4 regions of the Citricoccus sp. SGAir0253 genome follow, and region 1 is predicted to be linked to each of the others. Evidence: riboswitches for the same ligand, from Rfam matches in the RefSeq annotation. Region 1 holds a riboswitch; each other region holds the start of a gene.
The links. A riboswitch is a leader RNA that binds a small molecule or an ion and turns the genes downstream of it on or off. The one in region 1 is predicted to bind glycine.
Positions count from the first base shown of each region.

Region 2: linked by a shared signal. The riboswitch ahead of gcvP (aminomethyl-transferring glycine dehydrogenase) and the one ahead of cycA (D-serine/D-alanine/glycine transporter) in region 1 are both predicted to bind glycine.
Region 3: linked by a shared signal. The riboswitch ahead of gcvH (glycine cleavage system protein GcvH) and the one ahead of cycA (D-serine/D-alanine/glycine transporter) in region 1 are both predicted to bind glycine.
Region 4: linked by a shared signal. The riboswitch ahead of E7744_RS14210 (HAAAP family serine/threonine permease) and the one ahead of cycA (D-serine/D-alanine/glycine transporter) in region 1 are both predicted to bind glycine.

Region 1 is NZ_CP039424.1:650,166-657,435, reverse strand. It holds gene E7744_RS02985 (energy-coupling factor transporter transmembrane protein EcfT) at 1-351, opposite strand, end outside; gene E7744_RS02980 (ABC transporter ATP-binding protein) at 348-1,931, opposite strand; gene E7744_RS02975 (ECF transporter S component) at 2,091-2,759, opposite strand; TPP riboswitch at 2,850-2,953, opposite strand; glycine riboswitch at 3,136-3,234, shown strand; gene cycA (D-serine/D-alanine/glycine transporter) at 3,385-4,866, shown strand; gene E7744_RS02965 (pyrimidine dimer DNA glycosylase/endonuclease V) at 5,051-5,656, shown strand; partial or broken gene E7744_RS16095 (glycosyltransferase family A protein) at 5,793-6,365, opposite strand; gene E7744_RS02955 (hypothetical protein) at 6,362-7,126, opposite strand; gene E7744_RS02950 (prenyltransferase) at 7,128-7,270, opposite strand, start outside.
Region 2 is NZ_CP039424.1:2,952,295-2,959,564, forward strand. It holds gene gcvP (aminomethyl-transferring glycine dehydrogenase) at 1-2,925, opposite strand, end outside; glycine riboswitch at 3,072-3,195, opposite strand; gene E7744_RS12905 (SDR family oxidoreductase) at 3,267-4,178, opposite strand; gene E7744_RS12910 (TIGR01777 family oxidoreductase) at 4,329-5,900, shown strand; gene E7744_RS12915 (PIG-L deacetylase family protein) at 5,990-6,742, shown strand; gene E7744_RS12920 (IclR family transcriptional regulator) at 6,805-7,270, shown strand, end outside.
Region 3 is NZ_CP039424.1:1,969,541-1,976,810, reverse strand. It holds gene E7744_RS08735 (L-serine ammonia-lyase) at 1-684, opposite strand, end outside; gene glyA (serine hydroxymethyltransferase) at 696-2,048, opposite strand; gene gcvH (glycine cleavage system protein GcvH) at 2,045-2,425, opposite strand; glycine riboswitch at 2,765-2,864, opposite strand; gene E7744_RS08720 (4'-phosphopantetheinyl transferase superfamily protein) at 3,028-3,591, opposite strand; gene E7744_RS08715 (AMP-binding protein) at 3,642-6,491, shown strand; gene E7744_RS08710 (extracellular solute-binding protein) at 6,571-7,270, shown strand, end outside.
Region 4 is NZ_CP039424.1:3,246,126-3,253,395, reverse strand. It holds gene E7744_RS14230 (maleylpyruvate isomerase N-terminal domain-containing protein) at 2-559, shown strand; gene E7744_RS14225 (GNAT family N-acetyltransferase) at 575-1,180, opposite strand; gene E7744_RS14220 (NADPH-dependent FMN reductase) at 1,276-1,854, opposite strand; gene E7744_RS14215 (VOC family protein) at 1,979-2,362, shown strand; glycine riboswitch at 2,480-2,579, shown strand; gene E7744_RS14210 (HAAAP family serine/threonine permease) at 2,737-4,119, shown strand; gene E7744_RS14205 (YciI family protein) at 4,165-4,527, opposite strand; gene E7744_RS14200 (SDR family oxidoreductase) at 4,616-5,275, opposite strand; gene E7744_RS14195 (CueP family metal-binding protein) at 5,375-5,998, shown strand; gene E7744_RS14190 (VOC family protein) at 6,027-6,395, opposite strand; gene E7744_RS14185 (GNAT family N-acetyltransferase) at 6,434-7,114, opposite strand; gene ygiD (4,5-DOPA dioxygenase extradiol) at 7,114-7,270, opposite strand, start outside.

The sequences.
Region 1 (7,270 bases):
GAGGATGCGCAGTCCCGTGGCGGCCCCGGCGAGCACGGAGCCCTCCGTGACGTCCAGCGGCCCGGCGGCCAGCAGCACCCGCCCGGAGTCCTCCCCCACGAGGGCGGTGCCCCAGGCGGAGGCGAGGGCCGCCGCCACGAGCAGCCACGCCCGGCGCAGGAACTCCCCGGTGCGGATCCCGGACAGCGGCAGCAGCGCCACCGCGGCGAGGAGCACGATGCCCGAGGACACCCAGTCCATCGAGGCCACGAGCACCACGGTGACGGGCAGCAGGGCCAGCAGCTTGGCGAGCGGGTTGGCCCGCTCGAACACGGACACGGCCACCGGCCGGGAGGGGGCGGCCGCCGTCATGACAGCTCCACCACCCGGGCGCCGAGCGCGGCGGCGAAGTCGGCGTCGTGCGTCACGGCCACCACGGAGCGGCCCTCGGCCACGAGCCGCCGCAGCAGCCCGGTGAGCACGGCCCACGTGACGGCGTCCTGGCCGAACGTCGGCTCGTCGAGGAAGACGAGGCGCGGGCCGGCGGCCAGCACGGTGGCCACGGACAGCCGCCGTTTCTCCCCGCCGGAGAGGGTGAAGGGGTTGACGTCGGCGAGGGCGGACAGGCCCAGCACCGCGAGCAGCTCGTCGGCGCGGGCCGCGGCCTCCTCGTCCGTGAACAGCCGCTGGCGGGTCCGCGGGTCGCGGGCGTGCCGCGGGCCGAACACCAACTCCTCCCGCACAGTGGTGGCCACGAACTGGTGCTCGGGCTCCTGGAAGACCGTGCCGATCCGGCTGACCAGGTCCGCGGCGCGCCAGCGGCCCGGGTCGTCCGGCAGCCGGTCCCCGTCGGCGCCCTTGAGCGCCGGCCCGGCGCGCAGGGTGCCGCCGTGGGCCGGCAGCAGCCCGGCGAGGGTGAGCAGCAGGGTGGACTTCCCGGCCCCGTTCGGCCCCGTCACGACGACGGCCTCCCCGGGTCCCACGGTGAGGTCCAGGTCTCGCTGGACCGGGACGGGCGGCGGGCCGAGCCGGCGTCGCCATCCCGGGCGCACCGGTTCGCGGGACACGGCCAGTCCCCGCGCCGCCAGCAGCCCCCCACCGGGCACCTGCAGGTCGATTCCGCCCCGGTCCGGGCCCGGAACGGGGCTTCGGCGGGGCGGATTCGACCGCTCGATGGCGGAGGGCGGGGCGGGGACCGGCTGGGGGACCACGCCCGGGACCCAGACGCCGGCGGCCGCCAGCTCCTCGCGCACGGCGCCCGGGCCGAGCAGCTCCGCGGGGGTCCCGTCGTGGCTGATCCCGCCGCCGGGCTCGAGGACGAGCAACCGGTCCACGTGCTCGGCCCACGTGCCCAGCCGGTGCTCCACGACCACGAGCGTGGCCCCCGTGGCCTCGACCACGGCGAGCACGGCGTCGCGGACCTCGAGCACCCCGGCGGGGTCCAGGTTCGCGGTCGGCTCGTCGAGCAGCACGAGCGGCGGGCGCATGGCCAGGATCCCGGCCAGCGCCATCCGCTGCTTCTGCCCGCCGGAGAGCCGGGCGGTGTCCCGGGACAGCGAGATGCCCTCGGCCTCGCCGAGCCCCACGGCGTCCAGCGCGCGGCGCACGCGCGCCCACGTCTCCTCCCGGGGCACGCACAGGTTCTCGGCCCCGAACGCCACGTCGTCCCCCACGCGGGAGAGGATGACCTGCGTCTCCGGGTCCTGCTGCACGAGCCCGGCGCGGCCCCGCAGCGCGTGCGTGGGCACCCCGTCCAGCAGCAGCCGGCCGGTCTCCTCGGACTCGTCCGCGGGGTCCAGCACTCCGGCCAGGGCGTACAGGAGGGTGGACTTGCCGGCCCCGGAGGGCCCCGCCAGCAGCACCCGCTGGCCGGCCGGCACCACGAGGTCCAGGCCGGCGACGGCGGCGCGCTCCCGGCCGGCGTGCCGCCAGCCCCAGCCGGAGGCCGTGATGGTGGCGCCGCCCGCCGGTCGGGCCGGCGCGCGTCCCTCCCGGACGGCGCCCGGCCGGGAGCCGGCCGAGCCCTGCAGCTGCGAGTCCCCCAGGGGCGGGGCCGGCGTCGGGGCCCGGCGCCGGGACGCGGGCGGCGACTGCACTGCCTCGGGCACGGATCAGGCCACCGGTTCCCGGTGCGCCCCGCGGGAGGCCAGGGCGGACAGCGCCCCGGTGGCCGCGAGGGCCCGGGTGGCGAGCCAGGACAGCAGGCCCGCGATGACCAGCCCGGAGACGCCCACGCAGGCGACGTAGATCCACTTCCACTCGAGGGTGTACTCGGGGAACCAGTTCTGGACGAAGGCGTCGTTGACGCCGCCGAACACGCCCGTGGCCAGGCCGGCGAGCAGCGCCACGGGCAGGGTGAAGCGGCGGTACAGGAAGGCCAGCAGCACCAGCTCGGCGCCGAGGCCCTGGACCAGCCCGGAGGCCAGCACGGTCAGGCCCCACTGGGAGCCCAGCAGGGCGGAGACGGCCGCGGCCACCAGCTCGGTGAACAGGGCCGCGCCGGGCCGGCGGATGACGAGACCGCCGAGCACGGCCGGGAACAGCCACATGCCGGCCACGAGCCCGGCCGAGGGCGGGAAGGCGAAGAACAGGCCGCCGATCCCGGCGTAGGCCAGGTTCCAGGCCCAGAAGATGACGCCGCTGGCCACGGCGATGACGGCGGCCACGACGATGTCCACCACGCGCCAGTTGCGGCGCGTGGGGACGGGCCGCCGGCCGGCGGCGGCGGTGCCGGTCCGGGCGGACCGGTCGGTGGGGTGGGTGTGGTGGGCGGGGCCCATGGTCGTCCTCCTCAAGGATCCAAGGAGGGGGGTGTACCCGGGAGGCCGGCACGGCACGGCCTGGGCCGTGCGGGATGCCCGCCCCGCGGTCCACCGGAGAACTCGACTTCCTTCGCCGGTGCTAGCCGGGGCAGGTTCGAGGGTCTGCGCTGCGCGCACTCTCAGCGCCGTGAGGCGCTCCCCTGTCGTTCCAGATGTGCGTCCATCATAGTCCACCCGGCCGGTCGGCGTCCGGGCGGAGGCCCACCTTCCATTGGGCCGCCACCGGGCGGGAGGGCCCGGCCGTCGGCCGCGCGGCGGGGCACTGCGCAGGAAATCGTTGCATTCCTCATTCATTGCCCCTAGGATGTGATGGCTGTCACAACGAAATAGCCGTTGACGTGCGGCGGGAGAGTCCCGTCCGTCATCCGGTCGGGCACCGTAGGAGCAATTTCCTCCCCGGGAAACTCTCAGGTCCCCGTACCGCCGCACCGAGGCATCTCTGGAAAGTAGCGCGGTCTCGCCCGTGCTCGCCGACGGAGCAGGTTCCCCCGGGTCCGGGTGGGGCGAAAACTCTCAGGCCGTGCAACAGAGGGGGAGGAACCCACCGACGACGCGGACACCGCGCAACCCCTGGAGTTCCTCGATGACCACTACCCAAGCACGTCCTGCGAGTGAGACCCCGCAGTCCCCGCACCTGGAGCGGGCGCTGTCCAACCGCCACATCCAGCTGATCGCGATCGGCGGGGCCATCGGCACCGGCCTGTTCATGGGCTCGGGCAAGACCATCTCGGTGGCCGGGCCCTCGGTGATCTTCGTCTACATGATCATCGGGTTCATGCTGTTCTTCGTCATGCGCGCCATGGGCGAGCTGCTGCTGAGCAACACCGAGTACAAGAGCTTCGCGGACTTCGCCGCGGACATCCTGGGCCCCTGGGCCGGGTTCTTCACCGGCTGGACCTACTGGTTCTGCTGGGTCGTCACCGGCATCGCCGACGTGGTCGCCATCGCCCACTACGTGTCCTTCTGGTGGGCCGAGCTGCCCCTGTGGATCCCCGCGGTGGTGTGCATCGTGCTGCTGGTGGGGCTGAACCTGCCCTCGGTCAAGGCCTTCGGCGAGACCGAGTTCTGGTTCGCCCTGGTCAAGATCGTGGCCATCCTGGCCCTGATCGTGGTGGGCCTGGTGATGATCATCACCGGCTTCGAGTCCGACGGCACCCGGGCGGCGTTCGCCAACCTGTGGACCGAGGGCGGGATGTTCCCCACCGGGTTCATGGGCTTCGTGGCCGGGTTCCAGATCGCCGTGTTCGCCTTCGTGGGCATCGAGCTGGTCGGCACCACCGCCGCCGAGGCCAAGGACCCCGAGAAGACCCTGCCCCGGGCGATCAACTCCATCCCGGTGCGCATCCTGCTGTTCTACGTCGGCGCCCTGGTCGTGCTGATGGCCGTCAAGCCCTGGACCGCCTACAGCGCCGAGGAGTCCCCCTTCGTGGGCATGTTCGCCCTGGCCGGGCTCGCCGGGGCCGCCGGGGTGGTCAACTTCATCGTGCTCACCTCCGCGACCTCCTCGGCGAACTCCGGGATCTACTCCACCTCCCGGATGATCTACGGCCTGGCCCAGGAGGGCGACGCCCCCCAGCGCTTCGCCCGCCTGTCCTCCCGGCAGGTGCCGCGCAACGCCCTGCTGTTCTCCTGCATGTTCCTGCTGGCCGGGGTCGCCCTGCTCTACGCCGAGGGCGGGGTCGCCGAGGCCTTCACCCTGGTCACCACCATCTCCGCGCTGTGCTTCATGTTCGTGTGGTCCATCATCCTGGTCAGCTACCTCGTCTACCGGCACCGCCGCCCCCACCTGCACGCGGCCAGCGCGTTCAAGATGCCCGGCGGGTCCTTCATGCCCTACGTGGTCCTCGGCTTCTTCGGATTCGTCGTCTGGGCCCTGACCACCCAGCCCGACACCCTGGCCGCCCTGCTGTCCACCCCGGCCTGGTTCCTCGCCCTCGGCGCCGGCTACCTCGTGCTGCGCCGCAACCCCGAGCACCAGGCCCTGCGCGCCGCCCACGACGCCAAGGTGGCCCGGGAGTACCAGCAACGCCACGCCACCACCGGCCAGCCCACCCCCACCCGCTGACCCCGGCGGAGGCCACCCCCTCCCGACCCGACGGGCGTCGGACCATCCGGTCCGGCACCCGTCGGCGTTTCCGGTCCGGCGCCCGTCGGCCTCTCCGGTCCGGCGCCCGTCGGCCTCTCCGGCCCGGCACCCACCGGTGCGTCCCGTCCGGCGCCCACCGGCGCAGGCGCGCGATGATGGGACCATGCGCCTGTGGACCCTGCACCCGAAGTACCTCGACCGCCCCGGCCTCACGGGCGGCTGGCGGGAGGCCCTGCTGGCCCAGGCCGTGCTGGCCGGACGGACCCGCGGCTACCGCTCCCACCCCCAGCTCGAGCGCTTCCGGGCGCACCCGGAACCGCTCGCCGCGGTGCGGGCCTATCTCGAGGCCCTCGCCGACGAGGCGCAGTCCCGAGGCTACCGCTTCGACCGGACGCGCATCGACCCCGCCCCGGTCGCGCCCGCGGCCCCGGAGTCCCCCCTCGGCCCGGCCGAGCCGGTCGAGGGCCCGGCCGAGCCGGTCGAGGGCCCGGCCGGGGGTGCCGTCGCCGGCGTCACCGGGGCACCGGCCCGGACACCGGCCGTGGCGCGGGTCCCCGCCACCGAGGGCCAGGTCCTGTACGAGTGGGAGCACCTGCTGGCCAAGCTGGCCCTGCGCAGCCCCGAGTGGGGCGCGCCGCTGGCGGACGTCACGGTGCCGGAGGTGCACCCGCTGTTCGTGGTGGTCCCGGGTCCCGTGGAGGCGTGGGAGCGGACGACGCCCGGCCGCGCTCGGCCCAGCGCTGCCAGGGGCGCGACTCGGCCCAGTTGAGGTCGAGGGTGCGCACGGCCCGGCGCATCCGGCGTCCCAGCTGGGCGCCCCCGCGCAGGGACCGGGCGGAGACCCCCACCACGAGCCGCGGGTCGAGCACCACCTCCTGCCGCGGCCCGAGGACCAGGGCCAGGTCCATGTCGTCGTGCACCTCGCGCTCGGTGCGGTGCACCCGGTCGCGCACCGCGTGCCACGCCGAGCGCCGGATGGCCATGTTCGAGCCCCACAGCACGGGCCCGGCCGCGGCCGCGTGGCCCAGGGCGTAGTAGGCGCCCAGGTAGGCGGCGGCCACGGGGATCCCCACCGGGCGGGGCAGGTCCTCGAAGACGCCCCAGCCCGTGATCGCCACGGACGCCGGACGGCGCCGCATCCCCTCGGCGATGCGCTCCACCCAGTCGGCGGGCGGGAGCGAGTCCGCGTCGAGCCGGGCGATCACGGGGGCCCGGGCGGCGTCGTAGCCGGTGGCGGCCGCGGCCCAGATGCCCACCGAGGGCTCCTCGAGCACGCGCGCCCCGTGGGCGCGGGCAATGGACGCGGTCCCGTCCGTGGAGGCGTTGTCCACGACGATGACCTCGGCCGGGGCCAGCGTCTGCCGCGCGAGGGCGGCCAGGCAGCGGGCCAGCAGGACGGCGTCGTCCCGGGCGGGGATGACCACGCTGACCCCCTCCCCCTCGGGGATCCCCCCGGGTGCCGCGGTCCCGGCGCTCATGCGGCCGGTCCCACGGGGGGCCTCGACGGGAGCGTGCCCGGGGAGCCCGCCGGCGTGCGCGTGGCCGGGGTGCCGCCGTCGGTCGCCGCCCCGGTCCGGCGACCGCCGGCGGACGCCCCCTCGGCGGATACCCCGTGGGCGGGCGAGGCCCCGCCCCGGCTGCCGCCGTGCGGCGTCCCGGTCACCAGGCGATCGTGCAGGAGGCCGGCCACCAGGGCGCCGAGGGCGCCCGCGGCGAGGTCGCCGACCGTGTCGTCGTAGCCGACCTGGATGCCCGGGTCCAGCAGGGTGTGTCCCACCCACTCGCCGAACTCCCACACCACGGCCAGCGTGGTCCCGAGGGCGACGGTGAGCAGGACCGTCCCGGCCGGCGTGGCGCGCAGCCACCCGCCGCGGCCCACGAGCGCCGCGGCCAGGACCGCGAGCAGCCCGGTGACGGCCCAGTGGGCCAGCAGGTCGAGGCCGGACACGCGCTGGTAGGCGTCCGCGAGCGCCGCCCAGGCCGCGGCCGGCAGGCACAGGACGGTGACGGCCTGCACGGGCGGGCGCAGGGGCGCCAGCCGCACCACCACGTCCCCCAGGAGCACGAGGGCGAACAGGGCCGCCGCCACCGGGCCGTCCCACAGCGTGGCCAGCAGGCCCAGGACGCTGGCCGCCGTCGCCAGGGCCGCGACCGCGCCGGACCAGCGGCCCGGCACCCCCAGCATGCGCCGGACCGCGGCGGGGGTGACGGCGTGGGCACCGGTCCGTGGCGAGGCCATCTCAGCGCCCCCACGCGATGGCGATGAGCAGCATCGTCAGCAGGAATCCGGTGACCTGGTTGATCCACAGGAACCGGCGCCATCCGGCGTTGGCCTCCTCGCACCGGGCGTCCGGCAGGGAACGGAACGGCAGGATGCTGGCGA
Region 2 (7,270 bases), 1.0 Mb from region 1:
GGACTCCACCGGCGGGCAGGAGCAGAACAGGTTGCGGTCGCCCCACGCCCCGTCGATGCGACCGACCGGGGCGAAGTACTTGTCCATCCGCAGGCCCTCCACCGGCCAGGCCGCCTGGGAGCGCGAGTAGCTGCGCTCCCACTCGTCCGCGGTGAGCACGGAGGCGGTGTGGGGGGCGTTGCGGAGGACGGACTCGTCCAGGGTCTCCGGCGTGGTGGCCTCCATCTCGCCGTGGATGGCGATCATGGCCTCGATGAACCGCTCGATCTCGGCCAGGTCCTCGGACTCGGTCGGCTCCACCATGAGGGTGCCCGCCACCGGGAAGGCCAGGGTCGGGGCGTGGAAGCCGTAGTCGATGAGCCGCTTGCAGACGTCCTCGGCGGTCACCCCGGTGCGGGCGGTCAGCTCGCGCAGGTCCAGGATGCACTCGTGCGCCACGAGGCCGGACTTGCCGGTGTAGAGCACCGGGAAGTAGTCGCCGAGCCGCTTGGCCAGGTAGTTGGCGTTCAGCAGCGCGTACCGGGTCGCGTCGGTGAGCCCCTCCGGGCCCATCAGGTGCAGGTAGGCCCACGAGATGGGCATCACGCCGGCCGAGCCGTAGGGAGCCGAGGTGATCGGCGCCTCCGCGCTCGGCAGGAACGGCTTGAGGTGCTCGGCCACGGCCACCGGGCCGACGCCCGGGCCACCGCCGCCGTGCGGGATGCAGAACGTCTTGTGCAGGTTCAGGTGGGACACGTCGCCGCCGAACCGGCCCGGCTGGGCGAGGCCGACCAGGGCGTTGAGGTTGGCGCCGTCGATGTACACCTGGCCGCCGGCGTCGTGCACCTTGCGGCACACCTCGCGCACGTCGGCGTCGTACACGCCGTGCGTGGACGGGTAGGTGATCATGATGGCCGCCACGCGCCCGGCGTTGGCCTCGAGCTTGGCGTCCAGGTCGGCGCTGTCGATGGTGCCGTCCTCGGCGGTCTTGACCACGATGACCTTCAGCCCGGCCAGGACCGCGGAGGCGGCGTTGGTGCCGTGCGCGGAGGCGGGGATGAGGCAGATGTCCCGCTCGCCCTCGCCGTTGCCCAGGTGGTACTGGCGGATGGCCAGCAGGCCGGCGTACTCGCCCTGCGAGCCAGCGTTCGGCTGGATGGAGACCCCGGCGTAGCCGGTGATCTCGGCGAGCTTCTCCTCCAGGTCGTTCAGCAGGTACCGCCAGCCCTCGGTCTGGTGGTCCGGGGCGAACGGGTGGATGGAGCAGAACTCGGGCCACGAGATGGACTCCATCTCGGCGGTGGCGTTGAGCTTCATGGTGCACGAGCCCAGGGGGATCATGGTGCGGTCCAGCGCCAGGTCGTAGCCGGACAGGCGCTTGAGGTAGCGCAGCATCTGGGTCTCGGACCGGTAGGTGTTGAACACCGGGTGGGTCATGTACTCGCTCGAGCGCTGCAGCTCCGCCGGGATGTGCCCGGTGGTGGAGCCGGTGCCCGGGGTGCCGGTGTCCCCGGCCTCGCCGGCGCCGACGCCGGCGGGCAGGGAGTCGGCGGGGGCGCCGAAGGCGGAGAGCACGGCCAGCAGGTCCTGGTCCGTGGTGGTCTCGTCACAGGAGATGCCGACGGTGCCGGCGTCCACGAACCGCAGGTTCACGCCGGCGGCCTCGGCCGCGTTGACCACGGTGCGGGCCAGGCCCGGGACGGAGACCTGCAGGGTGTCGAAGAAGGCGTCCTGGCCCAACTGGAACCCGGCCGAGCGCAGCGCGGCGGCGAGGCGGGAGGCCTGGCGGTGGGCGTGCTCGGCGATCGCGCGGATGCCCTCCGGGCCGTGGTAGACGGCGAACATCGAGGCGGTGATCGCCAGCAGCGCCTGGGCGGTGCAGATGTTGGAGGTGGCCTTCTCGCGGCGGATGTGCTGCTCACGGGTCTGCAGGGCCAGGCGGTAGGCCGGGCGGCCGGCGGCGTCCTGGGACACGCCCACGAGGCGGCCCGGGAGCTGGCGCTCGAGGCCCTTGTGGACGGCCATGTAGGCGGCGTGCGGGCCGCCGAAGAACAGCGGCACGCCGAAGCGCTGGGTGTTGCCGATCGCGATGTCCGCGCCCTGCTCGCCCGGGGGGACGACCAGCGCGAGCGAGAGCAGGTCGGCGGCGATGGCGACCATGCCGCCGCGCTCCTTGGCGGCGGCGATGGCGGGGGCGTGGTCGTGCAGCTTGCCGGAGTCACCGGGCTGCTGCAGCAGGATGCCGCACAGGCCCTTCTCGTCCAGGTCCGCGGAGAGCTCCTCCGGCAGGCCGGCGGAGAGGTCGGCGACGCGCACGTCCAGGCCGACGGCCTGGGCGCGGCCCTCGACCACGGCGCGGGTCTGCGGGTACAGGTCGGCGTCGATCAGGGTGATGCCGTTGCCGTTCTTGCGGTTGCCGCGGTGCATCAGCAGCACGGCCTCGGCGGCGGCGGAGGCCTCGTCCAGCAGGGAGGCGTTGGCGATCTCCAGGCCGGTGAGGTCGGCGACCATGGTCTGGAAGTTCAGCAGGGCCTCGAGGCGGCCCTGGGAGATCTCCGGCTGGTACGGGGTGTAGGCGGTGTACCAGGCCGGGTTCTCCAGCACCTTGCGCAGCACGACCGGCGGCGTGACGGTGTCGAAGAAGCCCTGGCCGAGCATCTGGGTCTTGACCACGTTGCGGTTGGCGATGGAGCGCAGCTCCTCCAGGACGGCCGCCTCGGTCATGGCCTCGGGGAGGTCCAGGGGCTCCTGCTGGCGGATGTCCGCCGGCACGGCGGCGTCCACGAGGGCCTCGAGCGAGTCGTAGCCGAGGTAGGACAGCATCTCCTCGGCGTCCGAGGCACGGGGGCCGATGTGGCGGCTGGTGAACGGCGCGGAGGCCGCGTCCCGCGGCTCGTGGCGCGGGCCCGCGGTGGGCGCGGCGATCGGGCTGACGATGGCATTCATGGGGTTCTCCTCCAGAGCACAGGGGGCACGGACCGGTCCCTCCCCGCTCTGTCATGAACCTGAGAGATTCCGCCCGCATCTGGAGGATGCGGGCTTGCACCGTCGGTGGCCGTGGCAAAGGGAGCCGGGCACTTTTCAGAGACGCCGTTCCCATCGCGGTACGGGGGCCTGAGAGATTCTCGGGGAGAACTTGCTCCTTCGGCGGCCGGACCGCGGTCCCGGGCGGCGTGCCCGGGGTCCTCGGCGCCGGCACTCTCCCGCGCTGGGCGTGTGGCGTGCATCCCATTCTGGCACAGCCGGGGCGATGTCGCCTCTCCCTGTTGCGGCCGGGGACGGACGGCTCAGAAGACGGGCAGCCCGCCGGTGACCCCCACCACCGTGCCGGAGACGAAGCTCGCCTCGGCCGGACTGGCGAGGAACACGTAGGCCCCGGCGAGCTCCGCCGGCTGGCCGATCCGGCCCAGCGGGGTGTCGGCGCCCATGTGGGAGACCGCTTCCGGGGTCTTGGTGGCCGGCTGCAGCGGGGTCCAGACCGGGCCGGGGGCCACCGCGTTGACCCGGATGCCCCTCGGCCCGAGTTCGCCGGCGAGGTTCGCCGTGACGTTGTTCAGGGCCGCCTTGGTGGCCGCGTAGTCGATCATCGTCTCGGAGGGCTGGTAGGCCTGCACCGACGTCGTGTTGATGACGCAGTCCCCCGCCCCCAGGTGCGGCACGCACGCCCGGGTGAGCCACAGCGTGCCGTAGAGGTTGGTGCGCACGGCCCGCTCGAGGTCCTCCGTCCGCAGCCCCTCGATCCCGGGCTCGCCGCGCGCCCAGTGGTACCCGGCGTTGTTGACGAGGATGTTCAGCCCGCCGAGGCCGGCCACGGCCTCCGCGGCGATCCGCTCGCACTCGCGCTCGTCGCGCAGGTCCCCGGGCACGGTCACCGCGGTGCGCCCCGCCTTGTCGATCCACCCGACCACGTCCTGGGCGTCCTCCTCCTCCTCGGGGAGGTAGGTGATGGCCACGTCCGCGCCCTCCCGGGCGAAGGCGATCGCCACCGCCCGGCCGATGCCGGAGTCACCGCCCGAGATGAGGGCCTTCAGCCCCTCGAGCCGGCCCCGGCCGACCCAGCTGGACTCCCCGTGGTCCGGCACGGGGTCCATCGCCGCGGTCAGCCCCGGCGGCTCCTGCTGCTGGGGCGGCATGGTGCCGTCCCGTCCCGCCATCGACTGCGCGTGCCGGGCCACCTGCGGTTCCTCGTGGTGGGTCATCGCCGCTCCCTCCGTCGTCGTCCGCGGGGCCGGCGCGCCGCCGCCCCTCCCCTGGCACCCTAGGCCGCGGGGCCACCGCCCGGAACACCTGTGCCCCCGCCCACCTCACCCGCTGTTCCAGAGCGGGTCCCCGGGTGCGAGAGTAGGGGCATGCCCGTCTTCGAACGCCGCGCCCTGCTCCCCCACCGCCGCTCGGACGTCTTCGCCTGGTTCACCCGCCCCGGCGCGCTAGTCCGCCTCACCCCGCCGTTCGCCGGCAGCGTCCGGCAGGAGCCGGACGGGATCGACGTCGGCTCGGTCGCCCGGCTCGGCATCGGCGTCCCCGGCTCGCTGGGCCTGGGACTGGAGTCCGCGGCCGGGCTGGCCCGCACCGTCCTGCCCGTGCGGCTGCCCGCGTGGCTCTCCCCGGAGGTGCCCTGGACGGCCCGGCACACCGCCCTCGAGCCGGACCGCATGTTCCGGGACGAGATGGCCTCCGGCCCGCTGCGCTCGTGGGTGCACACCCACTCCTTCGAGGACGCGGCCCCGGGCGAGGCGGACGCCCCGGACGGCTCCCCGGGCTGCCTCATGGTGGACCACGTCGAGTACGAGCTGCCCGGCACCTCGCTCCTGGACCGGGCCGGCCGGCTGGGCGTGCGCACCGGCCGGTGGACCCGGGAGCAGTTCGAGGCCGAACTCGACCGCCAGTTCGCCTACCGGCACGAGCAGCTGCGCGCCGACCTGGACTTCCACGCCGCGCACGCCGCCGGGGACGGGGCGGGCCGGTCCCTGACGATCGCCATGTCCGGGGCCAGCGGCCTGATCGGGAGCCAGCTCGCGGCCCTGCTCGGCGGCGGCGGCCACCGGGTCGTCCCGCTCGTGCGGCCCGGCCGCACCCCCACCACGCCCCGCGGCATGGGGATCACGTGGGACCCGGCCGCCGGGGTCCTGGACCCGGAGCAGCTGCGCCGGGCCGACGTCGTCGTGAACCTCTCCGGGGAGACCATCGGCGGGCGGATGACCGAGGCCCACCGGGCCGAGGTGCTGCGGTCCCGGCAGGCGTCCACGTCCCTGCTGGCGCGCACGCTCGCGGACCTCGCGGCGGACGGCCGGCGGCGCGCGCTCGTCAGCGCCTCCGGGATCGGCTACTACGGGGCCGACGCCGGCGCCGGCCCCGACGGCGAGGGGCTGCGGGAGACCGACCCGGCCGGGACCGACTTCCTGGCCGACGTGTGCCGGCAGTGGGAGGGCGCGACGGCGCCCGCCGCCGAGTCGGGGGTGCGCACGGCCATGATCCGCACCGGACTGGTGCAGACCCCGGCCGGCGGGATCCTGCAGCAGGTCCTGCCCCTGTTCGTCGTCGGCGCGGGCGGCCCGCTGGGCACCGGCGGCCCGCTCGGCGGCCAGGACCGGGACCCGTGGCAGAGCTGGATCTCGATCGACGACATCGTGGGCCTGTACGCCCACGCCGTGCTCACCGAGGCCGTGGAGGGTCCGCTCAACGCGGTGGCCCCCGCCCCGCTGCGCGCCCGGGAGTACGCCGAGACCCTGGGCCGCGTCCTGCACCGCCCCGCGGCGCTGCCGCTGCCGCGCGTGGCCCCGCAACTCGTCCTCGGCGCCGAGGGCAACCGGCTGCTCGTCGAGGCGGACCAGCGGGTCCGCGCCGACCGGGCGCTCGCCGCCGGGTACCGCTTCCGGCACCCGGAGCTCGAGGACGCCCTGCGGCACGTGCTGGGGCGTTGAGGCCGGCCGGACACGGGCAGCGGGGCCGGCGCGCGCCTCGCGGAGGTGGGTCCTCGACCGCGGTCCGCGGCCTCGGCGAGACTGGTGGCGTGAGCGAGCACACCGCCGGCCCGGCCGTCCCCACCGTCCCCCTGCCTCCCGTGCCGGACGCGGACTGGTCGCGCGTGCTGTGCATCGCGCCCCACCCGGACGACCTGGAGTACGGCACCTCCGCCGCCGTCGCCACCTGGGTCCGCGGCGGCACGGAGGTCACCTACCTGCTGATGACCTCGGGCGAGGCCGGGATGGCCGAGCCGCCGGACGTCGTCGGGCCCCTGCGGATGGCCGAGCAGCGCGCCGCGTGCGCGGCCGTGGGCGTGGCCGACCTGCGCGTGCTCGACCACCCGGACGGGATGCTGGAGTACGGCCTGCCCCTGCGCCGGGACATCGCCCGGGTGATCCGCCAGGTCCGGCCCCACGCCGTGGTGACCGGCAACTTCGACCTCGAGGCCTACGGCGGGCTGAACCAGGCCGACCACCGGGCCGGCGGGCTGGCCGTCGTGGACGCCGTCCGCGACGCCGCGAACCCGTGGGTCTTCCGGGAACTGGCCGAGGACGAGGGCCTGGGGCCCTGGCACGCCTCCGCGCTGCTGGTCGCCGGGCACGAGCGTCCCACCCACGCCCTTCCGGTGGACGCGGAGGCGGTGGCCGCCTCCGTCTCCTCGCTGGAGTGCCACGCCGCCTACCTGCGGCACGTCACCGGCCATCCCGCGCCCGGCGTGATGATCCCGGAGATCCTGCGCGCGGGCGGGCAGGCCGCGGGCACGGAGTACGCGGTAGCCTTCCGCCACTTCGGCACCTGAGACGGGCCCTGCGATGATCGACCCATGACGCGAGGCACCCAGCAGGCACCGGAGGCCCCCTGATGGCCGGGGGCAGCAGGGACCCGGGGCGCTCCGTCACGGACAAGGTGCTGTCCGTCCTCACCGCCTTCGAGAAGGAGCGCCGCGCCCTCGGACTGTCCGAGATCGCCGTGCTGGCCGACCTCCCCGTCAGCACCGCCCACCGGCTCGTGGGCGAGCTCACCGAGTGGGGCTTCCTCTCGCGCACCCCGCACGGCCGCTACCAGCTGGGACTGCGCATCTGGGAGCTGGCCCAGAACGTGGGGCGGCAGCTGCGCGAGACCGCCCGGCCGTTCGTCCAGGACCTGTACTCCCTCACCGGGGAGAACGCGCAGCTGGCCGTCCGGGACGGCAGCGAGGTGCTCTACATCGACCGCGTCTACGGCACCAAGCGGGTGCCGAGGGCCTCGCGTGTGGGTGGCCGGCTGCCCATGCACTCCACGGCCGTGGGCAAGGTGCTGCTGGCCTACGAGGAGCCGTGGGTGCTCG
Region 3 (7,270 bases), 1.3 Mb from region 1:
CTTGCACTCCTCCATGACGCTCCACAGGTGCAGCAGCCCCCGGCGGATCTCCTCCTCGTCGCGCGAGGCGAGCTCGTTGGCGAGCATCACCTCGCTGATGCCCTTGCCGGTGGACCGGCAGTGCTCGAGCAGCTCGCGCGCCGTGGTGAAGGGGTGCGGCAGCGGGGCCTCCTCGGCCGGGCCGGCCTGGCCGGCGTCCTCCTCGCCCTCCTGGACGATGAAACCGCCGCCCACGGAGAACCAGGTCTCGTCCGCCAGGACGGCACCGTCCGCGGCCAGGGCCTGGAAGCGCATGCCGTTGGTGTGCCGGTCCAGGACGGTCAGCGGGTGCTGGACCATGTCCTCGACCGTGAACGGCAGGTCCTTCCCGGCCCCGAGGGCCGAGCAGAGGGCCAGCGTCCCGGTCGAGGCGATCGAGGCGAGGCGCTCCTCCACCTGGTCCGGGAGCACGACCTCGGGGTCGTAGCCCTCGAGGCCGAGCAGGATCGCGGTGAAGGTGCCGTGGCCGCGGCCGGTCGCGGCGAGCGAACCGTAGACGTCCACCCGCAGTCCCTCCGTGCGCTCCAGCAGCCCGCCCTCGGCGAGGGTCTGGGCGAAACGGCGGGCGGCCCGCATCGGTCCCACGGTGTGGGAGCTGGAGGGACCGATGCCGACGGTGAAGAGGTCGAAGACACTGATGGCCATGCTGCGACTCCTTACAGTCCGGGCGCCAGGGGCGCCAGTTCCGGGTACAGGGGGTGGGTGGTGGCCAGGGCGGTGACGCGGTCGCGCAGTCCGGCCAGGACGGTGTCGGGGACCTCGGTGCCGTTGGCGGCGGCGGTGGCCCCGGCGACCAGGGTGGCGGCGATGATCTCGGCGACCTCGGTGAAGGCGGCCTCGCCGAACCCGCGGGTGGCCAGGGCCGGGGTGCCGATCCGCAGCCCGGAGGTGACCATCGGCGGGCGCGGGTCGAACGGGACCGCGTTGCGGTTGATGGTGATCTCCACCTGCGCCAGCAGGTCCTCGCCCTGCCGGCCGTCCAGGGACGAGTCGCGCAGGTCCACCAGCACCAGGTGCACGTCGGTGCCCCCGGTCAGCACGGTGATCCCGTGCCCGGCCACGTCCTCAGCGGTGAGCCGCTCGGCCAGGATCCGCGCCCCGGCCAGGGTCCGGGCCTGCCGGTCGGCGAACGCCTGGCCGGCGGCGATCCGGAACGCGACCGCCTTGCCGGCGATCACGTGCTCCAGCGGCCCGCCCTGCTGGCCGGGGAACACCGCGGAGTTGACCTTCTTGGCGATCTCGGCGTCGTTGGTCAGGATGATCCCCCCGCGCGGGCCGGCCAGGGTCTTGTGCGTGGTGGAGGTCACCACGTGGGCGTGCGGGACCGGGTTCGGGTGCAGCCCGGTGGCCACCAGCCCGGCGAAGTGGGCCATGTCCACCATCAGGTACGCCCCGACCTCGTCGGCGATCGCCCGGAACGCGGCGAAGTCCAGCTGGCGGGGGTAGGCCGACCAGCCGGCCACGATCAGCTTGGGCCGGTGCGCCCGGGCCAGGGCGGCGACCTGGTCCATGTCCACCCGGTGGGTGGCCTCGTCCACCCCGTAGGCGACGATGTCGTAGAGCCGGCCGGAGAAGTTCAGGCGCATCCCGTGGGTCAGGTGCCCGCCGTGGGCCAGGTCCAGGCCCAGCACCGTGTCCCCGGGACGGATCAGCGCGTGCATCACCGAGGCGTTGGCCTGGGCCCCGGAGTGCGGCTGGACGTTGGCGAAGCCCGCCCCGAACAGGGCCTTGGCCCGCTCGATCGCGATCGTCTCGATCGCGTCCACGTGCTCGCACCCGCCGTAGTACCGCTTGCCCGGGTAGCCCTCGGCGTACTTGTTCGTCAGCACCGAGCCCTGGGCGGCCATCACCGCCGCGGCCGTGTGGTTCTCCGAGGCGATCATCTCCAGGCCCGAACGCTGCCGGTCCAGCTCGGCATCGATCAGCCCGGCCACCTCCGGATCCAGCTCCCCCAGCGACCGCGTCAACTCCGCCGGAACGGCGGTCATCTCCTGGTCGAGGACGCTCATGCCAGCTCACCGCCGTTGGCCTCGGCGTACTCCGCGGCGGACAGCAGCGGGCCCTCCTCGGACACCTCCACGGTGAACAGCCAGCCGGCGCCGTACGGGTCCTCGTTGACCAGGGCCGGGTTGTCCACGACCTGGTCGTTGACCTCCACCACCGTGCCGGTGACGGGGGTGAACAGCTCGGAGACGGACTTGGTGGACTCGATCTCGCCGCAGGTCTCGCCGGCGGTGACGGTGGAGCCGGCCTCGGGCAGGTCCACGTAGACGACGTCGCCGAGCGCGTCGGCGGCCACCTGGCTGATGCCGACGCGCGCCGGCGAGGCGCCGTCGATCCACTCGTGCTCGGCGGAATAGCGCAGTGCGGACAGGACAGTGCTCATGGGTGTTCCTCTCGGACGTGACGGTGAGGCTGGATCTGGAAGGGTTCAGGACACCGGGGCGCCGGCGCACGACCCGGACCCGCGGACCACGCAGCCCCCGGGACCCGGGGCGGAGCACGGCGCGGCGGACCCCGTCAGGGGCCGGGGCGCGCGGGCGGTCCACGGGCGGAGGGAGGTGATGGTCATCGGGGGAACTCCAGGTCTCTGCGCGGTCGCCCGCGGCGTCTGTGGTTCCTCCCCGATCTGTTGCGTGGCCTGAGAGTTTTCGTCCCTCCCGGAGGGGAGGGGGTTGCTCCGTCGGCGAGCCCGGAGTGACTCCGCGCTACTTTCCAGATGTGCCTCTGTGCGGCGGTACGGTTGCCTGAGAGTTTCCCGGGGAGGAATTGCTCCTTCGGCGCCCGACCAGTGCTGCTGGACGGGACTCTCCCGCCGCACGTCAACGGCCCTGCAGCCTGTGACTGCCCTCACAGCGTAGTCGCTCCCGCGCCTCCCGATCAACCGCGTCGCGTGCCACGGGCCCTCGGCGGGACACCATGGCGGCCCTCGACGCCGCTCCGGCGGCGGCCGGTCGCCCACCTCCCGGCGCCCCCCGGCGCCCGCCGTCACCGGCCGGCAGCACCGTCCCAGCGGCTGGCCCGCAGGGACGCGAGGCGGTCCGGCGCGCCCGCCAGGGCGGCGGCGTAGCCGTCCAGGGGCGCCTCGAGATGACGTACTGAGACGCGGTCCGCCGCGTAGCCGGTCGCCCGCGCCTTGAACAGCGCCTCCGACCGCGCCCACGCGGCAGCGCCGGCCGGGTCCTCCAGGTCGGCTGCGCGCTGGACGTCCACCCCCACGGGGCTGCCGGGGTCCAGGGCGACCACGACGAGCAGGCCGGAGTGGGACACGGAGACGTGCGGCACCGGGGGGGTCGGTCCGGCGCCGAGGATCCGTGGCGCGCCGTGGGGCCGGCCGCACTCGGGGCAGGTGCGGTCCACCGCCACCTCGGCGGGGGACTGGCCCAGGTGTTCGGCGACCGCCACGCGCAGCAGCGCCGCGGCGACGAGGGAGCGGGCCCGGTCCGCCGGGCGGTCGAGGGACTCGATCCGCCGGCGCTCGAGCGGGCTCAGGACGGGCAGCAGGCCGGCGTGCGCGGCGGTGAGCAGAGCCCACCGGATCTCCACCGTCATATTTACCTCGTGATTGCCTGGGCTATTTGGGGCAGGTTAGCCTAACCTATGTGACCCTGACCGCCGGGTCGACGCCATCCCCGGTGCTCGACCGTCCCACTCGTCCCTCGCTCGCGCCGCTCGCCGACCCCGTCCACGCCGACCGCCCGGCGGTGGTGTCCGCCTCCGGCCGGGCGATGTCCCACGCCGAGCTGGGCGCGGCCGTCGCCGGCCTCGCGGCGCGGCTGCCGGACGCGGCCGAGGGCCGCCGGCTCGTCCACCTGCCGCTGGGCCGGGACCTGCTGGGCGTGCTGTCCTACCTGGCCACCCTCGAGGCCGGCCACGTGGCGCTCGTGACGGCCGGCGAGGACCGGGCCTCCGCCGTGCTCGAGCGCTACGCCCCGGACGTCACGGCCACGGGGGATCCGGTGCGCCCCTTCGAGGTGCTGCAGGCGGCCCCGCGGCACCTGCTGCACCCGGACCTCGCGCTGCTGCTGAGCACCTCCGGGAGCACGGGCTCGCCGAAGCTCGTGCGGCTGTCCCATGCCAACCTGCACCACAACGCCGCCGCGATCGCCCAGGCCCTGGCGCTCACCGCCGAGGACCGGGCCATCACCTCGTTGCCGCTGCACTACACCTTCGGCCTCTCGGTGCTGCACTCCCACCTCGTGGCCGGCGCCTCCGTGGTGCTGCACGAGGGATCGGTGCTGGACGAGGACTTCTGGTCGGCGGTCGACGGGCTCGGCGTCACCACCCTGGCCGTCGTGCCGCACCTCGTGGAGCTGATGGAGACCACCGGTGCGCTGGACCGGCCGCACCCCTCGCTGCGCCTCGTGGCCCAGGCCGGCGGCCGGATGGGCCCGGAACGGGTGCTCCGCACGGCGACGCTGGGCGAGCGCCACGGCTGGGGGCTGTCCGTGATGTACGGCCAGACCGAGGCCACCGCCCGGATCTGCGTGCTGGACCCCGCCCTGGTCGCAGCGCACCCCGACTCGGTGGGCCGGCCGGTCGCGGACACGACCCTGCACCTGGACACGACCGTCCCCGAGGCCGCCGAGGGGGCCGGGGAGGTGGTGGTCCGCGGGCCGGGCGTCATGATGGGCTACGCCGAGCACCCGGACGACCTCGCCCTGGGCGCCATGCTGGACGAACTGCGCACGGGCGACCTGGGGGGCATCGGCCCCGACGGCCTGCTCCGGCTGGTCGGCCGGCGCTCCGGCTTCACCAAGGTCATGGGCGTGCGGATCGACGTCGGCACGGTCGAGGACCGGCTGGACACGGCCGGGTACCGCGCGTGCGTGGGCGGGGACGGCAGCCGGCTCACCGTGGCCGTCGAGCCCGTGGCCGGGCGAGCGGACCGCGAGGTGTCCACCGAGGTGCGCCGGCTCGCCGGCACCGCCTCCGGGCTCGGCCCGGCGGCCGTCGCCGTCGCCGTCGCGCCCCTGCCCCGGCTGCCCAACGGCAAGGTGGACCGCCCCGCCAGCGCGGCCCTGGTGCGCTCCGTCGCGGAGCAGGCCACGGCGCCCGACGCCGGCCCGCGCACCGCGGCCCCGGCCGCACCGGGACCCCGGGGGACGGCTCCGGAACAGGACCGCGCGCCGGCTGCCGGCGAGCACGCCGGCGAGGCGGCCGACGCCACCGCGCCCCTGGACGCGCGCACGCGCCTGGCCGCCGGCGTCGCCGCGGCCGTCTCCTCGGTCCTCGTGCTCGACGCCGCCGACCTGGACCGGACGTTCGTGCAGCACGGTGGGGACTCCCTGAGCCACGTGCAGGCCTCGGCCCGGCTGGAGCGGCTCCTCGGGCCCCTGCCGCGCGACTGGCACCACCGTCCGCTGTCCGACCTCGTGGAGCTCGGCCTGGAGCGCGGCCGTGCCGCCGGCCCTGACCGTGGGGCACCGGCTGGGCGTGCCGCGGTCGGGGGCGCCGCCCCCACCGCCCCGGGGCGCGGGGACCGCCCGGGTCGCCAGGGGACGCGCCGTGCCCCGGGACGCCCGTGGCGGGACCGCGCCCGCGCGGCGCTGGCCTGGCGCGGCGTGGAGACTTCCGTGGTACTGCGCGCTGTCGCCGTGGTGGCGATCTGCGGCTCGCACGCCGACCTCATCGACCTCATGGGCGGGGCCCACGTGCTGATGGCCGTGGCCGGGTTCAACACCGCCCGCTTCGGGCTGTCCGTGCCCACGGTGGCCGGCCGGTGGCGTTCCACCGCGCGCATCGCGATCGGCGTGGCCGTGCCCGCCATGCTGATCGCCGCCGTCGGCATGCTGACCACGGGCCGCTACGGGTGGTCGAACATCATGCTGAGCCACTGGATCACCGGGGACACCACCGAGGGGTCCACGGCCAACGAGTACTGGTTCATCGACGCCCTGCTGGCCTCGGTGCTCGTGCTCGTGGCGGTGCTCTCGGTCCCCGCGGTGTCCCGGGCCTGGCGGCGGGACCCGTGGCGGGTGGCCGCGTGGTTCACGGCCGCCGCACTCGTGCCCCGGTTCCTCGTCCTGTCCCTCACGGACAGCCACATGGCCCAGTCGATCATGCCGACCACGCTGTGGCTCGTGGGGGTCGGGGCGGCCGCCGCGTGGGCGGACAGCACGCGGCGCCGGTGGATCACCGCCGGGCTCGCCGTGGTCGGCGGGGCATGGTTCTTCCCCGACCAGCCGGGCCGCGAGTTGGCGATCCTCGTCGGCCTGCTGGTCCTGGTCTGGGTGCCGCGGCTGCGCGTCCCGGCGCTCGCCCTGCCGCTCGTGGGGGTGCTGGCCGCAGCCTCGCTGTACGTCTACCTCGTCCAGTTCATGGTGCTGTCCTCCTTCGAGGACGACGTCGTCGAGACGGTCGCCGCCCTGGCCACCGGCTGCCTCGTGTGGTGGCTCGCCGACCGGCCGATGCGGCGGCTGCAGGGCCTCGTCCCCGCACCGCAGCCCTGACCGCCCCCGGCGCCCTCCCGGACCCCGACCCCACCCCCTCGACCATCCCGGATCTCGACCACCGACACGAAGGACCCCCATGCCGACCACGACCCGCTCCCTGCTCGCCCTCGCCCTGGCCCTGCCGCTGGCCCTGACCGCGTGCGGCGGCGGAGCCGGGGAACCGGCGGGCGGAGGGACCTCCGCGGAGGAGGCCTACGAGGCACGGCCGGACACGCTGCAGGTCTACTCCGCCCAGCACATCGAGGTCACCGAGGCCGTGGCGGAGGCGTTCACGGAGGAGACCGGGATCCCCACGCAGGTGCGCGACGGCCAGGACTCCTCGATGGGGCACATGATCGTCCAGGAGGGTGAGGCCTCGCCGGCGGACGTCTTCCTCACGGAGAACTCCCCGGCCATGACCGTCGTGGAGCGCGAGGGCCTGCTGGCGGAGGTGGACCAGGGCACCCGCGAGCAGCTGCGCGAGGACCTGTCGCCCTCCTCCGGACTGTGGGTGCCGATCGCCGCCCGCTCCACGGTCCTCGTCTACAACCCGGACCTCATCAGCGAGGACGAGCTGCCGACGTCCATGATGGACCTCGCCGACCCGGAGTGGGCCGGCAAGTGGGGTGCGGCGCCGGGTGGCGCGGACTTCCAGGCGATCGTGGCCGGGATGCTCGCCGAGCGCGGCGAGGAGGAGACGCGCGCGTGGCTGGAGTCCCTGGCCGAGAACGCCGAGGTGTACCAGAACAACATCGCCACCATGAAGGCGGTCAACGCCGGCGAGGTGCCGGTCGGCA
Region 4 (7,270 bases), 730 kb from region 1:
CATGAGCACACTCGCCGAGACCTGGGACCGACACGCCGACCCGCTGACCGAGGTCGTCAACGCCGTCACCGACTGGGACGCCCCCAGCCCCTGCGAGGGCTGGACGGCCGCCGACGTGCTGGACCACCTCATGCAGACCCACCGCGAGTTCATGCTCCGGCACGGCCGGGAGGTCCCGCTCGTAGCCGGCACCCCGGCGGAGCAGTGGAACGCGCACGCCGCGGCCATGGCCGCCCTGGTGCGGGACGGGGACCTCGTGTCCCGGCCGCTGGAGACGCCGTTCGGGGACTCGACGGTGGGCCAGGTGCTGCTCGACTTCTACGGCATGGACCTCATCGTCCACCGCTGGGACCTGGCGACCTCGCAGGGCGAGGACCACCGCCTCACGGACGAGGAGCTCGCCGAGGTCGATGCCGCCGTGGACGGCTACGGCCAGGCCGCCTACGCCCCCGGCATCTTCAAGGAGGCCGTGCCCGTGGCCCCGGGCGCCTCCCGCCAGGAGCAGGTGCTGGGGCGCACGGGCCGCGCGGTGCGGCGGCGGCGCCCCCAGACCCTCTGAGCCCGGTCCAGGGGCTCAGGCCCCCGGACCGCCCCGCCACTCCGCGGCGAGCAGCCCGTAGACGAGGGTGTCCGTCCACTCGCCCTTGATGAGCCAGTCCTGGCGCAGCAGCCCCTCGCGCCGGAACCCCAGGCGCTCGCAGAGCCGCGCCGAGGCGGTGTTGCGGGCGTCCATCCGCGCCCGCACCCGGTGCATGCCGTAGTGCCCGAACGCGAGGTCCAGCAGGGCTCCCGCCGCCTCCGTGGCCAGCCCGCGGCCGCCCGCGTCCGGGTCGAACACCCAGCTGACCTCGCCGAGGGACAGCGTCCCGTCCACGGCCCACAGGGACAGGTCCCCGACGACGGCGCCCGCCGGCGCCGGCGGGACCGCCGGGGGCACCTCCTCGGCGACGAGGCACACGGCGAACCCGGCGGCCTCGATGTGCAGCCGGCCCGAGCGCAGCGACGCCTCCCGGTGGGCCTTCTCCCCGTCCCACGGGCCGTCCAGCAGGTACCGGGTGGTGTCCTCGCGGCGGTAGTAGCGCAGCAGGGCCGGGGCGTCCGCCTCGCGGACGTAGCGCAGCACGAGTCGCTCGGTGTGCAGGGGCACGGGGGGCGGCGGGGCCGGCGTCGGGCGCGTCACCGGTCCTCCCGATCCCCGGGCCGTGCCCCGGGGGTGGGGAGGCGGCCCGGCGCCGTCCGCACCGGTGCGGGGGAGTCCATGGGATCCCGCCGGGCTCAGCCGCGCACGGCGGCGCGCTCGGCGCGCGCGGGGGTCACGGCGCGCGTGAGCTCCACGAGCCGGTGCAGGACCTTGGCCAGGGAGCGGTCATGGTGGTCGGTCAGGGCCAGCTCGCCGCCCGGGAAGTCCGTGCGCCGCACGAGGTTCACGGAGTCGCCCACCACGTGCATGTTGTACGCGGCGGTGGTGATCCGCCAGGCCTCGTTGGCCCGCACGCCGCCGAGGCCGCCGTAGGCCACGATCGCCAGCGTCTTGTCCATCCACTGGCGCGAGAGCAGGTCGTAGGCGTTCTTGAACGCGCCCGGGATGTTCCGGTTGTACTCGGGGGTGATGAACACGAAGCCGTCGCAGGCCGCGACGGCGTCCCGCCAGCGGTGCACCTCGGCCGGCCCGTCCTCGGCCTGCGCCCAGTCCTCGTCCGTCATCAGGGGCAGGTCGAAGTCCTTGAGGTCCAGCACCTCCCACTCCACCTCCGCGCCGGCGTCCAGCGCGCGGGCCCGGGCGGCCACCCAGTCGCCGACCGATGCGCCCAGGCGCCCCTCGCGAACCGATCCGATGACGATGCCGATCCTCATGACGTGGTCCTCCCGGGTGCCGTGGTGGCGGACGTGGTGGCGGATGTGGTGGCGGGGCCGGTGCCCCGCCACCACACTAGGGGGTGACGCCGCGGCAGCGCGGCCCTGCGGAGAGGACCAGCCCATGAAGATCACCCAGGCCCACCTGCTCGTCGACGACCAGGACGCCGCCAAGAGGTTCTACACCGAGGTGCTCGGTCTCGAGGTGGAGACCGACTACGCCGCCGGGGACTTCCGCTGGCTCTCGCTGCGCGCCCCGGGGCCCGACGGCGGCGCCTCGCTGGTGCTCGGCCGTGCGGAGGGTGCCGCGCGGGCCTACCAGGAGGAGACCCGCGCGGCGGGGAGACCCGCCTTCGCGATGACCCTGACCGGCGGTGCCGAGGAGTTCGAGCAGGTCCGGGCCCGCGGCGCCCGCGTGGTCATGGAGCCGACCCGGCAGCAGTACGGCGGCACGGACGCGCTGGTGGACGACACGGTGGGCAACCTCATCTGCCTGCACCAGGACTGAGCGCCGCACCGGCCCGCCCGGCCGCGCCTCCGGACCGGCTTATACGCCCCCGGCGGCGGATGCGCGAATTCGCCCCCGCGTGTGAGGCGCATTACAGTGTCCTCCCGGAATCAGCCACTGAGCGGTCCGGGAGAGATCCCGCTCCACCCGGATGCGCGACGCCGACGGAGCAAGCCCTCCCCGGGAAACTCACAGGCACCCGTACCGGACCGCTGGGCACCTCTGGAGAGCGCCGCCACACCCACGCGCGGCCACCGACGGGGCAAGCGGGCCGCCCGGCAACGGGCGGAGCGGCGCGAACACTCTCAGGTCCACGGACAGAGCGGGGAGGACACGCAGGGACCGACCGTCCCCCGTCCACCTGAGGAGTACCCATGGAACCCCGCCCCACCGGGCCCGCCACCGGGACCGAGGCCGGCCCGGCCGCCGTCGGGACCGACGCCGGCCCCGCCGCGCCGACCGCCACCCTCGTCCGCGAGGGCCGAGCCGGCGGCACCGCGGCCGGCCCCGCCGCCGACAGTCCCGCCGCGCCGCGCTGGAACCGCTTCGACACGAGCTGGACGATCGGGCTGTTCGGCACTGCCGTGGGCGCCGGCGTGCTGTTCCTGCCGATCAACGCCGGCCTGGGCGGGCTGTGGCCGCTGCTGGTCGCCACGGTGCTGATCTGGCCCATGACCTACCTCTCCCACCGCGCCCTGTCCCGCATGGTGTGCGCCTCCCCGCGCCCGGACCGGGACATCACCGGCGTGGTGGCGGACTACTTCGGCCCGGCCGCCGGCCGCGTGGTCACCGTCCTGTACTTCCTGGCGATCTTCCCGATCGTGCTGATCTACGGCGTGGGCATCACCAACACCGTGGACAGCCTCATGGTGAACCAGCTCGGTCTGGACCCGTGGCCGCGCTGGCTGCTGTCCGGGGTGCTCGTGCTGCTGATGTCCGCCGTGATGGTGGCCGGCCAGCGCGTCATGCTGGTGGTCACCCAGTGGCTCGTCTACCCGCTGATCGCCGTGCTGTTCGCCGTCACCCTGCTGCTGATCCCGTCCTGGTCCCTCGAGGGCTTCGGCGCCGTGCCCGCCGCGGGCGACTTCGGGATGTCCCTGTGGCTGATGATCCCGGTGCTCGTCTTCGCCTTCAACCACTCCCCGGCGATCTCCCAGTTCTCCCTGTCCCTGCGCCGCGAGTACGGCGCGGGCTCGGTGCGGAAGGCCTCCTCCATCCTGCGCGTCACCGCGACCCTGCTGGTGGTCTTCACCATGGGCTTCGTGTGGTCCTGCGTGCTCGCCCTCGGCCCGGAGGGGCTGCAGGAGGCCAAGGACGCCAACCTGCCCGTGCTCTCGCACCTGGCCAACGTCATGGGCCTGCCGGTCATCGCCTGGCTGGGCCCCGCGGTGGCCGTGACCGCGATCGGCTCGTCCTTCTTCGGCCACTGGCTCGGCGCCTTCGAGGGCGCCCAGGGCATCGTGCGCGGCATGGTGGACCCGCAGGCCCGGCGCATCCCCGACCGCGCCCTGCGGATCGGCATCAGCGTGTTCCTCATCGCCAGCACGTGGCTGGCGGGCGTGCTCAACCCGAGCATCCTGGGGCTCATCGAGTCGTTGGCCGGGCCGGTCATCGCCGCCGTGCTCTACCTGATGCCCATGTACGCCATCCGGAAGGTGCCCGCCCTGGCGCCCTTCCGCGGCGCGCTGTCCAACGTGTTCGTGGTGGTCGCCGGAGTGGTGGCCGTGGGCGGGATCCTGCTCGGCCTCGTCGGCTGAGCCGGTCCCCGGCGGGAGGCGCTCGGGCGCGCCCGACGGCGGCGCTCAGCCCTGGAGGGGCCGGAGCTCCACGCGCTGGCCGCACGCCCGCGAGGCGCGGGTGGCGATCTCCCGCGCCTGCTCGGGCCCCGAGGCCTCCACGATCCAGAACCCGCCCATGGACTCCATGGACTTCGCGAGCGGACCCTGGGTGACCCGTGGCTCCTCCCGCCGGCCGTCCACCACGGAGGCCAGCTCCGGGGCGTCCAGCCCGCAGGCGAAGACCCAGGCCCCCTCGGCCTGGAGCTGCTCGTTGAACTCGCCGACGGCCTGGAACGCCGCCTGCATCTCCTCCTCGGATCCGTAGGGGCCCGTGGGCCGCTGCTGGATGCCGGGGGCGTGCCAGACGGAGATCATGAACTGGGGCATGGCGTCCTCCTCGGACGGCTGGGACGGCTGGGACGGCTGGGACGGCTGGGACGGCTGGGGGGTGGGTACTCCGGCGGGGGCCGGGGACTCAGGAGGCGGCGACGGCGGCGACGATGGGCTCCTCGCCGTCCACGAACTCGTACTGGTGGCCGACGGCGTGCTCGGCGGCCAGCACCACGCGGATCGCCTCGGCGACGTTGCCGCGCGAGGTCTCCCGGCGCTCGCCGACCGACTCCGGGCTCGCGAGCCGGATCCGGCCCGTGGGCTCGTCCAGCGTCAGCGCGCCCGGGCCGAGGATGGTCCAGTCCAGCCCGGAGCGGCGCAGGTGCTCGTCCGCGGCAGCCTTGGCCTCGGCGTACGCGTGGAAGGAGTCGTCCTCCGGGATGCCGTGGTCCGGACGGGCGCCCAGGTAGGACACCATGACGTAGCGCCGCACGCCGGCCTGCTCGGCGGCGTCCATGGACCGGATGGCGGCGTCCCGGTCCACCGCGTAGGTGCGCCGCGGGTCGCCCCCGCCGGCCCCGGCCGACCAGACGATCGCGTCCTGGCCGGCGAACGCGCTCGCCAGCTCGTCCTGCGAGGCGGTCTCCACGTCCAGCACGAGCGGGGTGGCGCCCGCGGCCTCCACGTCCCCGGCGTGCTCCGGATTGCGGATCACGGCCGTGACCTCGTGCCCCTCGCGGGCCAGCAGGGGAGCGGTGAGCAGGGCGACCTTGCCGTGTCCGCCGATGATCAGGTATTTCGCCATGCGTGGGGTCCTTCCGTCCGGGTGCGGTCTCCTCCCGCCACTGTGTCACCGTGACGGCCGGGAAGGCCAGTGCCTTCGGCTCCCGGCAGAATGGAGGCCATGACGTCTTCCCTCCACCGAGTCCTCGGGGCGGCCGCGGCCGTCCTCCTGCTGGCCGGCTGCTCCGCACCGGCCGCCACCCCGGGTGCCGACGGCGGCGCCTCCGGTTCCGCGTCCGGTTCGTCCCCGGCGACGGCGGCCGCCGGGCCCGGCGATTCGCTGCTGGCCGACTATGGCCTGGAGGACCGCGGCACCGAGGAGGTCGTGGAGGCCCTCGACGCCACCCACGAGGACCGCGAGCGGGGCCTGGCGGCCTCCGTGACCCCGGAGGAGGTGGTCCTCGCGGACGGGGAGCGCCAGGAGACCCTGCCCGTCCCCGAGGGCCGGTTCTACCTCGCGGTGGCGCCCTTCGAGACCACCACGCACGAGTGCTTCCACCACAGCCTGGCCGGCTGCCAGGGCGAACTCGTGGACACGCCCGTGCACGTGAGCGTCACGGCCGCGGACGGCGAGGTGCTCGTGGACGAGGAGCGCACCACCTACGCCAACGGCTTCGTGGGCCTGTGGCTGCCGGCGGGCATCGAGGGCACCATCACGGTGGAGGCGAGGGGCAAGTCCGCCACCGCGGACATCGCCACCGGGGCGGGGGACCCCACCTGCCTGACCACGCTGCAGCTCACCTGACCGCCCCGCGGTCGGGGCGGGGCGAGCGTCACTGTCCGGACGCCGTCGTGCCCTCGTAGAGGCCGATCTCGTTGCCGTCCAGGTCCCGGAACACGGCCCACCAGCTGGTGGCGTCGATGGGGGTCTTCGGGGCCAGCACCTCGCCGCCGAGCTCGGTGACCCGCGCCAGGGTCTCGTCGATCGAGTCGACCTCCACCGTGGAGCGCGGCTGGGTGAAGCCCTCGCTGCGCGGGGCGAGCCCGCCGCCGCTGACCTGGTTGGGCGCCCGCCACATGGGGTAGCCCTCGAAGCCGGGGTACTCGGTGATGTCCCAGCCGAACAGCGTCCCGTAGAACTCCGTGGCGCGCCGGGTGTCGGACACGGGGATGTCGATGTGGGTGATGTCTCCATGGGCCATGGCAGACAGTGTGCGCCGGCGCGCGGGCCCGGTGAACCCTAGGGGGCCCGCCGCCACTCGTGGGCCAGCAGGCCCATGACGTGGCAGTCGATCCACTCGCCGTCGAACAGCAGGGCCTCGCGCAGCGTCCCCTCCAGGACGAAGCCGGCCTTCTCGTAGACGTGCCGGGCCCGCGGGTTGAAGGCGTAGACCTCGAGCTCCACCCGGTGCAGGCGCTGGTCCTCGAAGGCGTGCCGCAGGGTCAGCCGGACCGCCTCCGTGCCCAGTCCGCGGTCCCGGGCGCCGGAGATCCAGATGCGGAAGCCGCACGAGAGGTTGTCCGGGTCCACGTCGTTGAGAACGGACTCCCCGACCACCCGCCCGGAGGAACGGTCCTCGATCGCCCACACCGTGCGGTCCTCCGCCACCGACCAGCGGTCGTAGACCTCCACGAGCCGCTCCACGCTCCAGTCCCGGCCGGACCCGGAGGCCCCCGCCGCGTCCCCGCGGTGGTGCACGGACCCGGTGAGCCGGCCGACCTCGGGATCGGCCAGCAGGGCATGCAGGGCGGGGGCGTGCCGCCCGGTGGCGGGGACCAGCCGGACGAGCTCGCCCTCCAGGACGGGCTTGGCGGAGAAGTCCGGGCCGCCGGCGGCCCCGCGCACGCGTCCGGAGCCCGGCCCGGCGCGCGGGCGAGTGCCGCGCGCCCCGGGCCCGCCGCCGTCGGGCACGGGGTCCATCAGATGTTCGAGCCGTCCGGCGGCAGGTCGGCCGGGGGCTGGGAGGACCCGCCCCGGCCGTCCGAGCGCGGGCACTCCAGGCCCAGGGTGTACGCCGTCATGGACAGCGAGCCGTAGGAGTAGCCGTCCACGAGCACGTCCAGGCCGGGGGCGGCC